DNA from 3 places in the Arthrobacter sp. B2060 genome. Region 1 is predicted to be linked to each of the others. Evidence: riboswitches for the same ligand, from Rfam matches in the RefSeq annotation. Region 1 holds a riboswitch; each other region holds the start of a gene.
The links. Region 1 has a riboswitch for S-adenosylmethionine ahead of AC5RUM_RS11855 (aminotransferase class V-fold PLP-dependent enzyme). Riboswitches for the same ligand answer to the same signal wherever they lie in the genome.
Positions count from the first base shown of each region.

Region 2: it holds a riboswitch for S-adenosylmethionine, as region 1 does, so the genes downstream of both, AC5RUM_RS15575 (DUF1737 domain-containing protein) here and AC5RUM_RS11855 (aminotransferase class V-fold PLP-dependent enzyme) in region 1, are expected to answer to the same signal.
Region 3: it holds a riboswitch for S-adenosylmethionine, as region 1 does, so the genes downstream of both, metX (homoserine O-acetyltransferase MetX) here and AC5RUM_RS11855 (aminotransferase class V-fold PLP-dependent enzyme) in region 1, are expected to answer to the same signal.

Region 1 is NZ_JBNHFR010000005.1:290,090-296,020, forward strand. Features, by position in the region: gene AC5RUM_RS11830 (hypothetical protein) at 1-187, opposite strand, end outside; gene AC5RUM_RS11835 (fluoride efflux transporter FluC) at 225-605, opposite strand; gene AC5RUM_RS11840 (fluoride efflux transporter FluC) at 602-1,051, opposite strand; gene AC5RUM_RS11845 (metal-dependent transcriptional regulator) at 1,095-1,817, opposite strand; gene AC5RUM_RS11850 (class I SAM-dependent methyltransferase) at 1,849-2,607, opposite strand; gene AC5RUM_RS11855 (aminotransferase class V-fold PLP-dependent enzyme) at 2,701-4,110, opposite strand; SAM riboswitch class IV at 4,145-4,258, opposite strand; gene hisN (histidinol-phosphatase) at 4,428-5,240, opposite strand; gene rsgA (ribosome small subunit-dependent GTPase A) at 5,307-5,931, opposite strand, start outside.
Region 2 is NZ_JBNHFR010000009.1:54,292-60,222, forward strand. Features, by position in the region: gene AC5RUM_RS15560 (PKD domain-containing protein) at 1-988, shown strand, start outside; gene AC5RUM_RS15565 (O-succinylhomoserine sulfhydrylase) at 999-2,207, opposite strand; gene AC5RUM_RS15570 (rhodanese-like domain-containing protein) at 2,208-2,618, opposite strand; gene AC5RUM_RS15575 (DUF1737 domain-containing protein) at 2,615-2,923, opposite strand; SAM riboswitch class IV at 2,937-3,050, opposite strand; gene AC5RUM_RS15580 (NtaA/DmoA family FMN-dependent monooxygenase) at 3,238-4,533, shown strand; gene AC5RUM_RS15585 (aromatic amino acid ammonia-lyase) at 4,538-5,931, shown strand, end outside.
Region 3 is NZ_JBNHFR010000002.1:232,348-238,278, reverse strand. Features, by position in the region: gene AC5RUM_RS05835 (zinc-binding dehydrogenase) at 1-994, opposite strand, end outside; gene AC5RUM_RS05830 (MFS transporter) at 1,097-2,479, opposite strand; gene metX (homoserine O-acetyltransferase MetX) at 2,707-3,879, opposite strand; SAM riboswitch class IV at 3,892-4,007, opposite strand; gene AC5RUM_RS05820 (VOC family protein) at 4,195-4,833, shown strand; gene AC5RUM_RS05815 (CPBP family intramembrane glutamic endopeptidase) at 4,935-5,714, opposite strand; gene AC5RUM_RS05810 (histidine phosphatase family protein) at 5,835-5,931, shown strand, end outside.

The DNA of each region.
Region 1 (5,931 bases):
CGCAACGCAGATGCACCCAGACCGGACGTTTCCCCGTCCGGTTTGCCCTGGACTGGAGCAGCCACTGCGGGGGATTGTCGAGAATTTCGGCCAGCTCGGCCTCGGTCATCCGGCTGGGAATGCCGTGGCGCTGGGCCATTTCCAGTGGTACATCAAGGGCAATTGCCGCATCGCGTCTGCTTATCATCACAGTCCACGATACGGTAAGCCATGACCGGCGGGGCCTACCCGCCAGCGAGCGCAATTCCCGCTGCGGCGGCCGCGAGACCGGCCAGCAGATTGCTGCCGATGTTCAGGGCTGCGGCGGCATGGCGGCCTTCGCTGACCAGCCGGACTGTGGCAGTGGTCCAGGAACTGAAAGTCGTTAGTCCACCGGCCAGGCCGGTGGCCAGCGCCGCATGCCATTCAGCTCCGAGCCTGCTGCTCAGGCCAAGGGATACTCCGATGACGAAGGATCCCGCGATATTGACCAGCAACGTGGCCCACGGCCAGTGGCGACGGCGTGACGGACGGCCCGCCAGCCAGCCGTCCACCGTAAACCGTATGAGGGCACCGGCGGTGCCGAAGATCCCCACCAGCAGGGGCACAGCGAGGGCAGCGGTCACGGATGGCCACCGTTCCCGGCGATTGCCTTGCCGGCCTTCCAGCCGGCCGCTGCGGCGCCAAGTCCCAGCAGTACAGAGAGTGCAAGATAGGCAAGCCACACTGTGTGAAGCCCGCCGCGTGCCAACTGGTCCACCGCTGCGACGAGTGCCGAGAAGGTGGTGAAGGATCCGAGCAGTCCCGGTCCTATGCCGGCACGGAGCCAGAAGGCAGTCTGCGGCCGGGCGATCCAGATGGTCGTGAGCATGCCAAGGACAAAGCTTCCGGCGATATTGATGCCCAGAGTGGTCCAGGGCACCGTGCCGTACTGCTCAGGAAACAGCACGCCGAGCCCGAAGCGCAGCTCGGTGCCCGCCAGTCCTCCCGCAGCGACGGCGGCCCAGACCCTCCAGCCGTGGCGGCCGGTGCCCGTCGCCGCGCGCTGACTCGCGGCGGCATGGGCCTTCATGCGGAAGTGTCCGCCACCGGGTCCCCGGCGAGGGAGTGCCCGCTCATCGGGCGCCGGCCATCCGGCATCCCGGGTGCACGTCGTCGCTGTGCACCCACAGGGCGGAGGCGACTTCATCCGCAAGGTCAACCTCGCGGATTGCTCCCGGCCCCGAGGAGCCGATGCGCACTACGAGCGCGCCGCCGAACGGCCGGCGGCCCCTGACTTCGACGTCGGCATCCAAGTTGATCTTCTCGGAGGCGAGGTAGCGCAGCAGCTCCGGATTCTCGTCGCTGATGCGGGTGATCCGGCCGGTGTGTCCCTCGTCGAGTTCACTCATGCGGTGGGCAAGCGGTACCTGCACGGTGCCGTCCGCGGAGGGGATGGGATCACCGTGGGGGTCCCGGGACGGGTTGCCGAGCTTGGCGGCCATCCGCTCGATGAAGGTATCGGACACCGCATGCTCGAGGAGTTCGGCTTCGTCATGCACTTCATCCCAGCTGTACCCGAGGTCCTGGACGAGGTAGGTCTCGATGAGCCGGTGCCGCCGAACCATAGCCAGGGCGAGGCGGACTCCCTCCGGAGTCAGTGTGATGGCGCTGTACGGCTTGTGCAGCACCAGCCCCTGGTCCTTGAGTTTGCGCACCATCTCCGAGACCGACGAATTCGCCACGCCAAGGCGCTGTGCCAGCTGGGTTGACGTAATCGGCTTGTCCTGCCACTCAGTGAAAGAGTAGATGACCTTGACGTAGTCCTCGATCGAGGAGGATGGCGTACTGGTCTTCACGGATCCAAGCCTACCCGCTGCATGGACGACATCATGCCCTGACAGCCCGCCACGTCTGAGTGAGGTAGGGAAGGCGCAGCAGCTCGCCTTCGGTATGCCCCAGATGCTCATGCAGGTACCAGTCCAGGTTTGCGGTGACCCTTGCCCGGCTGGCCGCGTTAGCTTTGAGGTAGTAGCTGCGCGACTTCGCCAGTTCAAGGAGGTCGGCGGTGGTGACCGGGTCCTCCCAGCGGGTGAGGTGGCTTTCCAGCCCTGCGAATTCCGGACCCAGCGGGGGCCGGAAGTGCGGCTTGTGCACGTCACCGGCGTGCATGATGCGCGAGAGCCTGTGGACCCAGGGCACGGATGTGTCCAGCTGGTTCCAGACCAAGCCAAGCACGCCGCCGGGCCGCAGGATCCTGGCGATCTCGGTGCTGGCACGCAGGGGGTCGCACCAGTGCCATGCCTGCGCCACAGTGACGACGTCGAACGCCGATCCGGGAAGTCCTGTGTCCTCAGCGGTTCCCTCCAGCGCCTCCACCGCAGGGTAGGCGTTACGGAGCTGCTCAAGCATGTCCGGGGAGGGGTCAACCGCGCTGACACGCAGGCCGCGTGCCACGAGCAGCTCCGTGTACTTGCCGGTTCCTGCGCCGAGATCGGCCGCCGTCCGTGCGCCGGAAGGGACCAGCCAATCCGCGGACTCAGCCGGATAGCCGGGCCGAACACGGTGGTAGTGCTCGCCGCCGTCCTGGAAGCTTTGACCGAGCTCCTGCCGCCGCCCGTGGTCGAGTTTAGGGCCACCGCGTGCCACGCGCCGTCTCCTTAGGGCAGGGTAAAAATTGACCCTTCGAATTTACCGCATTTGTGACTGCGCCGTCTGGCGGCCGTCAGTCGAGGGTGCCGCTCAGTCCAGAGTGCAGGGCGCAGCGCCTGCGGTACCGGGTGTGTTCGGTGCCCAATGCGGGTAGGTGCGGGTGTCGTTGGACGGAACCCAGCGCCCGGAGTCCACCACGTAGTCCCAGCCGAGGCCGCTGCGGCGCAGCTCCTCGATGCCGGCGAGGAGGCGCTGGACGTCCTCAAGCCGTGACCCGACGCCGAAGCTGGCGCGCAGGGAACCCGAGGGCAGGCCCAGGCGCTTGAGGAGCGGGTGGGCGCAGAAGCGGCCGTCGCGCAGCCCGACGCCGTGCTCGGCAGACAGGTAGGCAGCCACCAGTCCGGCGTCGTAGCCCTCCACCGAAAAGTTGACCACGCCAATGGTGTCAGTGTCGGGGTTGGTGTCCGAGAAGATCTGGTGGACAGTGACGCCGTCGATCTTCTGCAGGCCCTCGACGAGGAAGGAGCGGATGGCGGCCTCGTGCGTGTGCCATTGCTCCTGGTCCAGGGCGGCGATCACCTGGGCCGCCCGGGCGAGGGTGGCTGCGCCCAGGACGTTGGGCGAGCCGCCTTCGTGCCGCGCGGGGCCGGTGGTCCAGCTGACGCCGTCGAGCCGGGCTTCACTGACTGCGCCGCCCCCGGCAAGGTGCGGTGACCCGGCGTCGAGCCAGTCGGTGCGCCCCACCAGGACGCCGGAGCCGAAAGGCGCGTACAGCTTGTGGCCGGAGAAGGCGAGGTAGTCGACGTCGTCCGCGGCGATGTTGATGCGGCGGTGCGGCGCGAGCTGCGCCGCGTCCACCACGATCCGGGCGCCGAATTCGTGCGCCAGGGCGGCGAGGCGGCGGATCGGCAGGATCTCACCGGTGACGTTGGAGGCGCCGGTCACGGCAAGCAGGCTGATGTCGCCCTGCTCGAGTTCAGCCCGAAGGCTGCCGATGGTGGCCTCAAGGGTCTCGGACGCCACCACGCTGCGGTGGGGCACACCCTGCCACGGCAGCAGGTTGGCGTGGTGCTCGATGTCCAGGTACAGGACTTCCCCGGTGTAGCCGTGGTCCTCGACGGGGAGGCAGCCGGCCAGCAGGTTCAGCGAATCCGTGGTGTTCCGCGTGAAGATCACGGAGTCGTCCGGGCGGCCGCCCACAAACTCGCGGACGATGTTCCGGGCGTTTTCGTAGACAGAGGTGCTGATCTGCGAGGCGTAGCCGGCCCCGCGGTGCACGCTGGCGTAGAACGGCAGGATCTCGTTGAGGTAGGCGGAGACTACGGAGAGTGCAGGGGCCGACGCTCCATAGTCGAGGTTGGCATAGCGCACGTGGCCGCCCTGGATGAGCGGGGCCTGGATCTCAGCGCCGGTCACTGCCGCCAGCGGCCGTCCGGCAGCGGCAAACCGATCGTCGAGCAGGCCGGCAGCGGTGTTGGAGGAGAAGGTTGCAGTAGTCATGGGACCTCGCTGTGAAAGGACCCCTTGTGACGGGGATCCGCGCTTGCCGGGTCCGTTCCGGACCGGCCTGGTCGTCACCCGGGGCACCCCACCGCGAATGGAGGGTTGCCGGCCAGCAAACCGGGGTTTTACGCTGGCACTCGTGACCTGTAGAAAAGCGTAGAACACCGGCCCGCCGATGAAAAAGCCGATGCAATTGTTAAGCCGTTTGTTACAGCCGTCCCAAATTCGGGCAGGTGGCCGAACATACGACGTCGGACTCCACCTTGAGGGCGGAGTCCGACGTCGAATATTCCCCGAAAGCGCGCTGGGCCGAACTACAGCAGATCGTCCAACTGCGGGTTGAGGCGCTTGAGAACCTCGGAATGAAGGATCGAGTTGGTGGCCAGGGCGTTGCCGCCGAAGGGGCCGTCGGTTCCCTCCAGGGAGGTGAAACGGCCGCCCGCCTCCGTGACGATGGGCACCAGCGCAGCCATGTCGTACAGGTTCAGTTCGGGTTCGCAGGCAATGTCAACGCAGCCTTCAGCCACCATGCAGTAGGACCAAAAATCCCCGAAGGCACGGGTGCGCCACACGTCCTCAGTGAGGGCAAGGAAATCATCCAGGTTTCCCCGCTCCTTCCAGCCGCCAAGGCTGGAGTAGGACAGCGAAGCGTCCGAGAGCTTTGAGACGTTGGAGACTCTGAGCCGGGTGGCAGCGGCCAGCGAACGGCCCATATAGGCGCCGGCGCCCTTGGCCGCCCACCAGCGCTTTCCGAGTGCGGGCGCACTCACCAGGCCCACCACGGGCTCACCTTCATCAACGAGCGCGATCAGCGTTGCCCAGACAGGGACTCCGCGGACGAAGTTCTTGGTTCCGTCGATGGGGTCAATGATCCAGCGCCGGGAGCCGTGGCCGGAACTGCCGAACTCCTCGCCGAGGACGGCATCGCGGGGGCGGGAACGGGACAGCTGTCCGCGGATGGATTCCTCGGCGGCTTTGTCGGCATCCGTCACCGGTGTCAGGTCAGGCTTGGTTTCGATCTGAAGATCAAGCGCCTTGAACCGGCTCATGGTCTGGTCGTCCACGGAATCCGCCAGTACATGGGCCAGGCGCAGGTCGTCGTTATAGCTCGAAGCGGGTTGGGTCATGGTTCCAAACTACCGTCAAAGAACCGGCGGGGCGGGGATGTCCGCTGGCCGGAGGCGCCGTGCGGCTCAGCTGACGCTTCCGAGTTCCTTTGTTTCCTGGGCTTCCATGCGCGGATCGGTGCCCAGCAGCCGGCGCAGGGAGGCAAGGCGGGCGGGCCCGGAGGGTCCTGCATTGCCGGCCTCCACCCAGGCGTCCACACCGCAGTTCACAGCGGAGGCATCGTGCTTGCAGCCCCGCTCGCAGGCCTCCGTGCCGGGCTCCAGATCGGGGAACGAATGCAGGATCCGGTCCGGATCCACATGGGCCAGGCCGAACGAACGGATGCCCGGGGTGTCAATGATCCAGCTCCCGGAGGGAGCATCCGCCAGCTTGAGTGCAAGAGCCGACGACGACGTGTGTCGCCCGCGTCCGGTGACGGCGTTGACGCCCCCGGTGGCACGTTCCGCGCCGGTCAGCGCGTTCACCATGGTGGATTTGCCGACGCCGGAGTGGCCCAGCATGACGGTGACTTTGCCGTCCAGATGGGCGCGCAGCTCGGAGACGGCGTTTATGTCGAGGCGGGCGGACAGTCCGTCGTCGGAGCGGGCGTCAATGCCGGAGGCGGCCGAGTCGGCGGTGCGGCTGATGATGACCGGGAAATCGAGGTGGCGGTAGTTATCCAGGAGTTCCGAGGGGTCCTTGACGTCGGCC
Region 2 (5,931 bases), on a different contig from region 1:
CGCCGCCACCGGGATCGTCGTCATGGCCAGCAACAACGTCACCAAGCGCTACTGGTTCTCCGACCGCAGCCTCGGCTCCGGGAATCCGGATCCGGCTGCCCCGACAGCATCCTTCACCGCCACTCCGACTTCGGGCACGGTTCCCCTGACGGTGAGCTTCACCGATACGTCCGTGGGGTTGCCGACATCTTGGGCCTGGAATTTCGGTGACGGCAGTAGCTCAACCACACGGAACCCGTCACACACCTACAGTGCATCCGGCACCTATACGGCACGGCTAACCGCCACGAACGCGGCAGGCTCGTCGTCGACCACCAAGACGATCACGGTCAACCCGTCCGGCGGTACCAGCCCGGGGATCTCCGTCCGCAGCTCAACCACGGCCAACGCAACAACGGCAACCAGCACGGTCGCCTTGGCCGCGCCGGCAGGCCGAACGGCCGGGGATGTCCTGGTCGCCTCGTTTACCACCGACCTGAACCCCACGGTGGCCGTGCCGGCCGGCTGGACCGCCATCGTCAACGGGCTGGGCATCAACAGCACCACCACATCCGGCGCACGGGTGTTCGCCTACTACCGCGTCGTGGGGTCGGCGGATCCGGCAACGTACACCTGGACGGTGAGCAAGGCCGTGAAGTGGGGCGGCGGCATTACAGCCTACGACGGCGTCAGCAATACAACGCCCCTGGACAGCGCGGTGACCACTGCGGTCAACGCGACCTACACCGCCACCAGCATCACGGTCCCCAGCGTCACGACCTCCAGGAATGGTGCCCGGCTGATTGGCGGCGTCGGCTTCGACACGGCAACGCCGGGTGCGACGGCGCCCACCGGGTGGACGGAGCGGTGGGAGGCGGCCAATGGCCAGATCGCCGAGCAGGCCGACCGGGCGCAGGCCACGGCGGGCGCCAGCGGCACCGCGACCTGGACGTTCAGCGCGGCCAAGGCGGCCGGAGCGTGGCGGACTGCCCTGAGGCCGGCAGCTTGAACCCAGGATCTCAGATCTGCTTGAGCGCCTGCTCCAGGTCGCCGATCAGGTCCTCGGGATCCTCCAGGCCCACGGACAGCCGCACCACGCCGTCGCTCAGCCCGATGGCTGCGCGGCCTTCGGGCCCCATGGCCCGATGCGTGGTGGTGGCCGGGTGGGTGATGAGGGTCTTGGCATCCCCGAGGTTGTTGGAGATGTCAATGATCTTCAGGGCGTCCAGCAGCGCAAAGGCGGCCTCCTTGGCCGACTGGCCCGCCGTCGTCGCGAGTTCCAAGGTGAGCACGGTGCCGCCGGCCTTCATCTGCTTGGCGGCAAGCTCGTACTGCGGGTGGGACTTCAGCAGCGGGTACTTGACCCAGCTGATGGCTGGCTGGTCCTGAAGCCATTCGGCGAGGCGCAGCGCGGTGGCCGATGAGTGGTTCACCCGCAGCGCCATGGTTTCCAGTCCCTTGGTGAGCACCCAGGCGTTGAACGCGGACAGGTTAGGCCCGGTGTGGCGCATCAGCTGCTTGACCGGTCCGTCGATGAATTCCTTGGTGCCCAGGATGGCGCCGCCCAGCACGCGGCCCTGGCCGTCGATGTGCTTGGTGCCCGAATAGACGATCACGTCGGCGCCGAGGTCGCCGCAGCGCTGCAGCAGGGGAGTGGCGAACACGTTGTCGACGACGACGGTCGCACCGGCCGCGTGGGCGAGCTCGCTGACGGCGGCGATGTCCACAATTTCCTGCATGGGATTGGACGGCGACTCGAAAAAGACAGCAGTGGTGGGCACCGAGAGGGCCGTACGCCACTGCTCAAGGTCCGGCCCGTCCACGAAGACCGTCTCCACGCCCCAGCGCGGCAGGATTTCGTTCAGGATCACGAAGCAGGAGCCGAACAGAGAGCGGGCGGCCACCACACGGTCCCCGGCGGCCAGCAGGGCGCCCAGGGCGGTGAACACGGCGGACATGCCCGACGCCGCGGCGAAGCACGCTTCCGTGCCTTCGAGCAGGCGGAGGCGCTCCTGGAAGGTGGCCACGGACGGGTTGCCGTAGCGGGAATAGACGAAGCGTTCGTCCTCACCCGTGAAGGCGCGCTCGGCAGCGGCCGCGGACTCGTAGACGAAGCCGGAGTTCAGGAAGATCGGCTCGGTGGTCTCCTGGAAATTGGTGCGGTCCAGCCCGCCGCGGACGGCTTGGGTCTCGGGACTCCAGCCGGCGGCATCTTGATTGAAGGTCACTTAGTTCTTTCCCAGGTTTGTCGGCAGACCGCGGTTTTTCCAGCCGTTGACGGTGCGCTCACCGTACCGGTCGGGCTCTCCCTCGAAGCCTTCGAGGACGTTGTACGAGGTGAAGCCGGCCTGGGTCGCCGCGATGGCTGCGGCAATGGAACGCTGGCCTGAGCGGCACAGGAAGACGAGCTCTGCGCCGTCGTCCTCCGGAGCCTGCTCCTTGAGCTGGTCGATGAAGGCCCGGTTGGGGATGCCGCCCGGGAAGGTCCACTGGATGAACAGCGGGTCATTCTCGGTGGCCTTGGTGTCGGGGATGCCAATGTGTGCCCATTCGCCCTCGGTGCGGACGTCCACCAGGACGGCGCCCTCCTCCAGCTTGGTCCACGCTTCGTGCGGGGTAAGGTCTCCGGCGTAGCTCATGCGTGCCCCTCGAAGGCTTCGGCGTCGAGGTTCTCGTCCGAGTCCAGCCGGTCCACGGCAGTGGCCACGGCGGCATCAGCTGTTGCGACGGCCAGGGGCAGGATGACGGCCTGGGCCACGATCACGTCCCTGCCGTTGAACGCGGCTGCCGGGTTGCCGTGCAGCACATACCCTTCGGCCAGGGCGTCCGAAATGCGTTCGCAGAAGGCACGGTTGTCCGGTCCGGTGATCAGGCGGTAGGCCAGTTTTTCCTCAGGTTTGTCCTGCGGGGCCGGCAGGGTGGCGCCGGCGGGCGCGTCCGTCATGACGGATCTCCTTCTCTCACGCTTGCAGCTCGAGTGGTCGATTGCCGAGTATTCACCTGAGGCACCCCGCCGCGAAAGGGAGGGTTGCCGACCGGCCAGTCAGGGCTTGGCGCCGGTTCTCATTACTCCTCAAAAAAGTAACACCGACGACGCCGGCGCGCACCGCCGCCGTCGTCATGTTCCGTAACGCTGGAGGCCTGCAGCGTCGGTTACAAAGATCTCGACCGGGTGCATAATGACGGGAGATGAACCGCCATAACGCCGGATGAAACCAGGCACCAGTGAACGAAGCGAATGCCAATAGAGTCGGCCCCATGCTGCACTTTGGGTGGTTTGTGGGCCACGGGTTCGGGGTCCAGGGCTGGGGGACACCCGGTTACGGGATCGGCTACGACTGGAAGAAACCCGGGCTGTACCAGCACGCCGTGCGCGAGTTCGAGCGGGCCGGACTGGACCTGTTCATCATCGAGGACTCCCTCACCGTCCCCGACACCTATGGCGGGAGCGCCGAAGTCTCGCTGGCGCAGGCCTCCTTCGCGCCCAAGCACGATCCGCTGGCCCTTGTCCCGTACCTGCTCTCCGCCACGGAGCACCTCGGCATCGTCCCCACCGTCAGCGCCTCCTTTTATCCACCGTTCACGGCCGCCCGGCTGCTGGCCACGCTGCAGCACTTCTCCAACGGCCAGCTCGGCTGGAACGTGGTGACCTCCGGCAGCGACCTTGCCGCGCAGAACTACGGGCTGGACCAGCAAATCGAGCACGATCTCCGCTATGAAAAGGCGGAGGAATTCGTGGACGTGGTGCGGAAGCTCTGGCGCAGCTGGGACCAGGACGCCATCGTGGAGGACGCCGGGGCCGGCGTCTTCGCCGACCACACTAAGGTGCGGCCCATCCACCACGAGGGTGAATTCTTCCGGGTCCGGGGCCCGCTGAACACGGCTCCCCTGCCGGAGGAGCCTGTGCTGGTGCAGGCCGGCGCATCGCCGCGCGGCAAGGCCTTCGCGGGAGGCAACGCGGATGTTGCCATTGCGCTGGCCCGCGGCTCCGACGGCATGAAGGCCTACCGCGAGTCCATCCGGGCCGAAGCCGCCAAGGCGGGCAGGAACCCCGACGACGTCAAGGTGCTGTTCGTCCTCAAGCCCACTGTGGTGGGCTCCAAAACCGAGGCGGAGGAACTGCGCGCCGCGCGGCGGGAGCTGACGCAGCGGGACGTCGACAGCCAGCTTAATTCGATCTCCTATCTGTCCGTCATCGACTTCAAACAGTTCGACCTGGACGAGCCGCTGCCGGCGCTCAGCACCAACAGTAACCAGGGCACGCTCGAGCACTTTTCCAAGGCGGCGCCGCCCGGCTCGACGCTGCGCGAGATCCTGCGGGCCCGCAGCGGCGGCGCCGGGGACAGCATCATCGGCACCGCGGAGGAAATCGCCGACCACCTCGAGGAAACAGGCGCCGCTGTGGGCGGGGACGGCTTCCTCTTCTCCGGTTTCGTGGACCCGGCCACCGTGCACGGCGTGCTGGACAAACTGGCACCGGTTCTCCGGCGCCGCGGGCTGCTGCGGACAAGCTACGGCGACGGCGGCCTCCGCCGGAACCTGCTGGACTTCTAGTGCCATGGCCGGGACACGGAGGCCGGACAGCCTGCTGCCGGATGCAAAACGTGCCACCTTCCTGATCGGCACGGCACACCTTGTGGCCGCCGACGTGGCACGGGTTGCCTCCGATCCGACGGTCGAAGTCGTCCTGAGCGCTGACGCAATGGAGCTGATGGGCCTCTCCCGGGATGTGGTCCAGTCGGCCATCGACTCCGGCCACAGGGTCTACGGGCTGAACACTCTGCTGGGCTCCGGCCGGGACACGGCGGTGGTGGAAGAATCCATCCTCGACTATCAGGTGCAGGTGGTCCGCTACCACCACAGCGGGATCGGCGCCCTGCTCGCTCCGGAGGAAATCCGGGCCGTGATCCTCGCGAGGCTGATCGGCTTCACCCGCGGCGGTTCCGGCGTCCGCCCTGAGGCAGCCCGGTTCTATGCAGAACTGCTCAACCGGGGTGTGCTTCCCGCCATTCCCCGCGACGGTTCCGTCGGCTCCTCAGACCTGACGCAGCTGGCCGCGGTGGCCGCCGTCGCCATCGGTGAAGGACAGGCACTGGCGCCCGACGGGAGCATCATTTCCGGCGCGGCGGCGCTCGCCGCGGCAGGCCTTGAGCCGCTCGTGCTGGCCGCGGGCGAGGCCCTGGCGCTGGTCAGCGCGAACTCATACTCGATCGGCGCAGGCACCCTGGCGCTGGCCCGGCTGCTGCATCTGGCCGACCTGGCGGACACGGCTCTCGCCCTGTCGCTGGAGGCCACCGGACGGTACGACGGCGGGGGGAACCTCAGCCCGTTTTCGCCGGCCGTGCAGGCGGCCAAGGCGGTGGACGGCCAGCGGATCTCGGCCGCGAACGTCCGGCGTCTGGTGCGCGGCGGCTGGCTGGAGGACCCGCGGCGTGAAGTGTCGGTGCAGGACGCCCTGTCCTTCCGCGCCGCGCCGCAGACGCACGGCGCGTTCCGTGCCCAGGTCACTGCCTTGGCCGGCGCCCTGGAAGTGGAGCTGAACGGCCGCGGCGACAACCCGCTGACGGAGCTGGCCACCGGCCGGATGGTGTCCGGCGGCAACTTCCAGCCCATGCAGCTGGCCTTCGCCTTCGAGGCGCTGCGGCTGGGGCTGGCCCACCTGGGCATCAGCAGCGAGCGGCGTATCGCCAAGCTCTACCCGCCCCAGCGGCTCATCCGGCAGCTGAACCTGGAGGCAGCCCGAAGCGGCACCCCGCTGGCTTCCGAGGAGCTGCCGGGCCTCCTCTGGTATTCGGCAGCAGGCCTGTTGGCTGAACTGAAATTCCTGGCGGCGCCGGCAACGCTGGGGGCACCAACGCTCTCCGCCGATGTGGAGGACCACTCCACGCTGGCGCCCCTCGCGCTCCAGCAGCTGCAGCAATCGGTGGAGGCCGCCTCGAAGCTGCTCACCAT
Region 3 (5,931 bases), on a different contig from region 1:
ACCCCAGGTAGAGGGGGATGTCCCGCTCGGGCACGGCATCGCCCATGTAGGAGCCCAGCAGACGCTTGCCCGCACCGGCGAACTGCAGGGCCGGCACCGTCAGTTCTGCGGAGGGGTGCGGCAGCCCCACGGAGACCACGGCACCGCCGCGCGTCACGTGCTCCAGGCAGGAGGCAATCACGCGGGCGGAACCCACTGCTTCGATGGCGGTATCCACTCCGTCACCGGTGGCCTCCGCGATCAGCCGCGCGGCCTCCTCAGGCGTGCCGACGGCGGTGGCACCGCAGTCCAGGGCGAGCTGGTGCTTGCTGGCGTTCGGGTCAATCGCAATCACGGCCGCGGCGCCGGCGAGCGCCGCCGCCATTACTGCGGAGAGACCGACGGCACCGAGGCCGAAAACGGCCACCGACTGGCCGTCGTCGACAGCTGCCGTGTTAAGGACCGCCCCCATTCCGGTGAGCACGGCGCAACCGAACATCGCGGCAACCGTGTCCGGGACGTCGTCGTCAATGACCACCACCGATTCACGGGCCACGACGGCATAGTCTGCAAACGCGGAGACGCCCAGGTGGTGGTTGATCCGTTCGCCGGAAGGGGCCCGGAGCACCGCCTCACCATGCAGGAGGTCACCTGACCCGTTGACGTCGGCGGCACGGTGGCACAGGGCGGGACGCCCGGCCTTGCAGGCCCGGCAGGCGCCGCAGCTGGGGACGAAGACCAGCACAACGTGGTCCCCCACCGAAACGTCCGTGACGCCGTCGCCCACGGCTTCGACCCGCCCGACTGCTTCATGCCCGAGTGCCATGGGAAGCGGCCTGACCCGGGAACCGTCAACCACGGACAGGTCAGAGTGGCACAGGCTCGAATAGGTGATGGCGACGCCGAGTTCCCCCGCCCGGGGTGCGGGCCGGTCCAATTCCTGCACGAGGAGTGGACGGGCTTCGGCGTAGCGGGTTCCGGAGGGAACGGTGGCATAGAGGACAGCTGCTCGCATGGAAATTCCTGCCTTCGGTGGATTGCCGGCACGCAGCTGCCCGGGCCTGCGTGGTCGCGGGTCCGGGCAGCTGGGCTGGCTGTTGTGCTTGCTTACTGGTGGCTACTTTTTGCCGGCGGCCAGAAGGTCGGCGGTGCCCTGGGCGTCGGCGGCGTCGACGTCGTGCAGTGAAATGCCGCGGGTTTCCTTGAGGAAGTACACCGAGATCAGGGTTACGATGCAGGCCCCGAGGAGGTACAGCGCCACCGGGGTGGAGGACTTGAAGCTGCCCAGCAGGGAGGTGGCGATGATCGGGGCCATGGAACCGGCCACGATGGACGTCACCTGGTAGCCCAGGGAAACGCCGGAGTAGCGCATCCGGGTCGGGAACATCTCGGCCATGATGGACGGCTGGCCGGCGTACATGAGGGCGTGGAACATCAGGCCGATGGTGATCGCGGCGAGGATGATGAGGTCATTGGCGGTATCCATCATGGGGAAGGCGAAGAAGCCCCAGGTTCCGCCCAGGATGGCGCCGGCCATGTAGACGGGACGCCGGCCGAAGGCGTCGGACAGCTTGCCGACCAGCGGGACCGTGCAGAAGTGGATGAAGTGCGCCACCAGCAGGAGCAGCAGGATCCGGGACGTGTCGGTCTGCACGACGACCTTCAGGTAGGTGATGGAGAACGTCACCACGAGGTAGTACAGGATGTTCTCGGCAAAGCGCAGGCCCATGGCGGTGAAGACGCCGCGCGGGTAGCGGCGGAAGACCTCGGCGACGCCGTAGCCCTTCTTCTCGACGGTGACTTCCTTGCGGGCCTCGAGGAAGATCGGTGCGTCCTGGACCTTGGTGCGGATGTAGTAGCCGATGATGACGATCACGGCAGACAGCCAGAAGGCCACGCGCCAGCCCCAGCCGAGGAATGCTTCCTGGGAGAGCGTGGAAGAAAGGGTGAAGAGCACGCCAGTGGCCAGCAGGTTCCCCATCGGAACGGCCGACTGCGGCCAGCTGGACCAGAATCCGCGGGACTTGTTGGGGCTGTGCTCGGCAACGAGCAGCACGGCGCCGCCCCATTCGCCGCCGACGGCGAAGCCCTGGACGAAGCGGAGGAACACCAGCATCGCCGGGGCCCAGTAACCGATCTGGGCGAAGGTGGGCAGGCAGCCCATGAGGAACGTGGAGACACCGACCAGGATGATGCTCAGCTGCAGCAGTTGCTTGCGGCCGAACTTGTCACCGAAGTGGCCGAACACGATGCCGCCGATCGGCCGGGCCACGAAGCCCACGGCGTAGGTGACGAACGCCGCGATGATGCCGTCCAGCTCCGTCCCTGAATTGGGGAAGAACATCTTGCCGAACACCAGGGTGGCCGCGGAGGCATAGAGGAAGAACTCATACCACTCAACCACCGTGCCGGCCATGGACGCCGTAACGACTTTCTTCAGGCCCGACGCCTTGACATCGGTTTCCTCTACGCGGCTTGCGGCCGGGTTTTCCGTACTCATTTTGTGAACTCCTTCGGCGTCTTCGTCGACACCACATGGGACCAGGCTCTGACGGACCTGTGATGTGTGCCACTGGCCGCCGTTTCCAACGAGTATGGTCTGCCCCTGCTGCAAGCTCAACGACAAATAGTGCAGGGCGCATCTGCATAAATGCACAGTCAACTGGCCCTAGAGCCATTCCCTGCGGCGTCGGAGCCGGTCCCGGGAGCGGGAGTTCAGGTTGGTGATCAGGCTGAGAAATGCCCGCGGAGCTGGGCGCTGAGCTGCCCGATCTCGGTGAGGAAGCCGTCGTGGCCGATCGGCGCTTCGATGACATGGACGTCCACGTCACCGGGGAGGGCGTCGGCGAGTTCACGTGACTGGGACGGGAAATACAGCCGGTCCGAGTCGACGGCGGCGACAAAGAAGTCCGCCGTGGTCCGCGCCAGCGCATCCTTCAGGGTTCCGCGCCCGCGGCAGATGTCGTGGCTCATGAGGGCTTCGGTAATGGCGATGTAGCTGTTGGCGTCGAAGCGCTGGACGAGCTTGCTCCCCTGGTGGTCCAGGTAGCTTTCCACCTGGTACCGGCCGCGGTCCGCGAGGGCATCCGCCTGCAGTGGAGCTTCGCTGTCCTGGGCGTTCCGGCCGAACCGGAAGTCCAGCTCGTGCGCCGAGCGGTAAGTAATGTGGGCGATCCGGCGGGCGAGGGCCAGCCCGGCTTCGGGGATCGGGCCCCCGTAGTAGTCGCCGCCGTTGAAGTTGGGGTCCTGGCGGATCGCGAGGGTCTGCGCCTGCGCAAAGGCGATCTGTTCGGCAGTGCTGCTCGCGCCCGCGGAGATCACGCCGCAGCGGCGCACCCGGTCGGGGAAGGTGACCGCCCACTCCAGTGCGCGGGCGCCGCCCATGGAACCTCCCACAACGGCAAACCAGCTGCTGATGCCGAGCTGGTCAGCCAGGCGCGCTTCGGCAACGGTGGAGTCCCGGAGGGTCACCAGCGGGAAGCGCGAGCCCCACGGCTTGCCGTCGGGGGCGGCCGACGCCGGGCCCGTGGATCCGTAACAACCGCCCAGGATGTTAATGGAGACGACAAAGAACCTGTCCGTATCCGCCGGCGCGCCCGGTCCGGCAAGCTGCTCCCACCAGCCTTCCTCGTCCCCGCCGCCCCGCGTCACATGGGTGCTGCCGGTGAGTGCGTGCTCCACCAGGATGGCGTTGGAGCCGTCCGCGTTGAGCGTCCCCCATGTTTCGTAGGCAAGGGTGACGTCGGGGAGGAATCCGCCGGCCTCGAGCTCGATGCCGCCGATGTTGGCATACTGCACAGTGCCGTCGGGAACCCGGCCGTCCAGAGTGCGGTTGTCCAGCACTGTGCCGTGGGGAAGTCGGCCCTCCGGCACATCGGTGCGGGTAACGGAAATCGTCATCGGTATACCTCTTCTACGCGCTTGCCCGCCGCCAACTGGCCGGCAGGCCAGGTCTTCACCCGGGGCACCCCACCGCGGAAGGAGGGTTGCCGGCCAGCAAGCCGGGGCTGTCGCTGGCACTCATGACCTGGACCAAGCTTACGAAAGGGCCCACGCTCCGCGCGAAGATTGTGACGGCTATGTGACTCCAGCGGGCCCTGAACGCTGGCGGCGGGCACCAGGGCAGATCTCGGAAATCTGCTCTTCCGCACATAGCCCAAACGGGTTAGGCAACCCTTAGCTGAGAGCCGCGTCACAAGATGCCAAGATGAGGGCATGCGCATGGATCACGTCTCTTACGCCTGTGAACACGATGGCCTGGCGGCCACCACTGAACGAATTTCGTCCGCCCTCGGCGTTGAAGCCGTGAAGGGCGGGGTACACCCCCGTTTCGGAACGCGAAACATGATTATCCCGCTCGCGGGACACAAATACCTTGAGGTCGTGGAGGTCCTGGACCACCCGGCGTCGGACAAAGCCCCGTTCGGACAGGCCGTGCGCGCACGCTCTGCCGCCGGCGGCGGCTGGATGGGCTGGTGCGTCGAAGTGGACGACCTCGCCCCGTTCGAGGAGCGTCTGGGACGCGCCGCAGTCAACGGCAACCGCAAGTTCCCGGATGGCCGCGAACTCGTGTGGAAGCAGATCGGCATCCTGGGCCTCATTGCGGACCCGCAGGTCCCGTACATGCTGAAGTGGGAGGGCGATCCTTCCCTGCACCCGTCCAACGCCTATGACAGCAATGTCAAGATGTCCAGCCTCACCATCGCAGGCTCCGCCGAACGGGTCACCGAGTGGCTCGGCGAGCCTGTCGAACGGCCGCTGGAGGATGTTGCCGTCAACTGGGTGGCTCCGCACGGCACGCCGGGCATTCTGTCCGTCACGTTTGAAACCGCAGCAGGCGCCGTCACCATCTGACGCGCCCGGCAGCAGGCTTCAACTGCACGCTGCCACTACACTTCGGCCGCCATCAGCGGGTGCCAACGACGCCACCCACCGATGGCGGCCGAATTATTTCCCTACCCCAGGCCGATGCTCTTTCCGAACAGGCTGAAGCCGACGAAGGCCACTATGTCCAGCAGCGCATGGGCGATGACCAGCGGCATCACCCGCCGGGTTTTGGTATAGATCCAAGCGAACACCACGCCCATGATCGCATTGCCGATGAACGGCCCGAAGCCCTGATACAGGTGGTAGCTGCCGCGGAGCATGGAGCTGACGAAGATCGCCACCGGCACCGACCAGCCGAGCTTCCCGAGGCGGTCCAGCAAATACCCCACCACAATCACTTCCTCCACGATGCCGTGGCGCACCGCGGAAAGAATCAGGACGGGAATCGTCCACCAGTACGCGTCCAGGGCACTGGGGATGATCGCCGTCGTAATACCCAGCGCCCGGCCCGCGGCATAGAGGCCCAGTGAGGGAATGCCGATCAGCGCCGCCAGCCCCAGTCCCTGGAGCAGGTCACGCCCGGGGCGGGCGAAGTTGAAGCCGAGCTTCCGGAATGCCGAGCCGCTGTCACTGCCTGTCCCGGCCTTGGGCTGCCGCTGCTCCGTCATGAAGTACAGGACCAGCAGAACGGGCACCAGCGCGAAGATGATGTCCAGGAGCTGGTAGGTCAGATCGAAATACTCGCGCGTGCTTTGCGAACGGTTCAGTGTGGACGTGCCCTGGGCGAGCGGCGCCTGGCTCATCTTATCCAGGAGCTGCACCACCGAGTAGGCGGCCGACTGCCCCAGGGACAGCCCCAGGACGATCCAGATTTCGATCCGCAGACGACGGCGGGAAGGAACCAACATGTTCCTATCTTGCCTGCAGTTGCTGGTACTTGCCTGATGGGCTTCCGGACGTATCTGCCGCTGTTGGGTACGAGGCTGGCCCTATGCTGGGAAACTATGAGTGCGCCCGGGAAAATTATCATGATCCGGCACGGCCAGTCCGCCGCCAATGCCGACACGTCCATTTACAACCGGGTGCCCGACTACCGCATTCCGCTGACACCTCTGGGTGTGGACC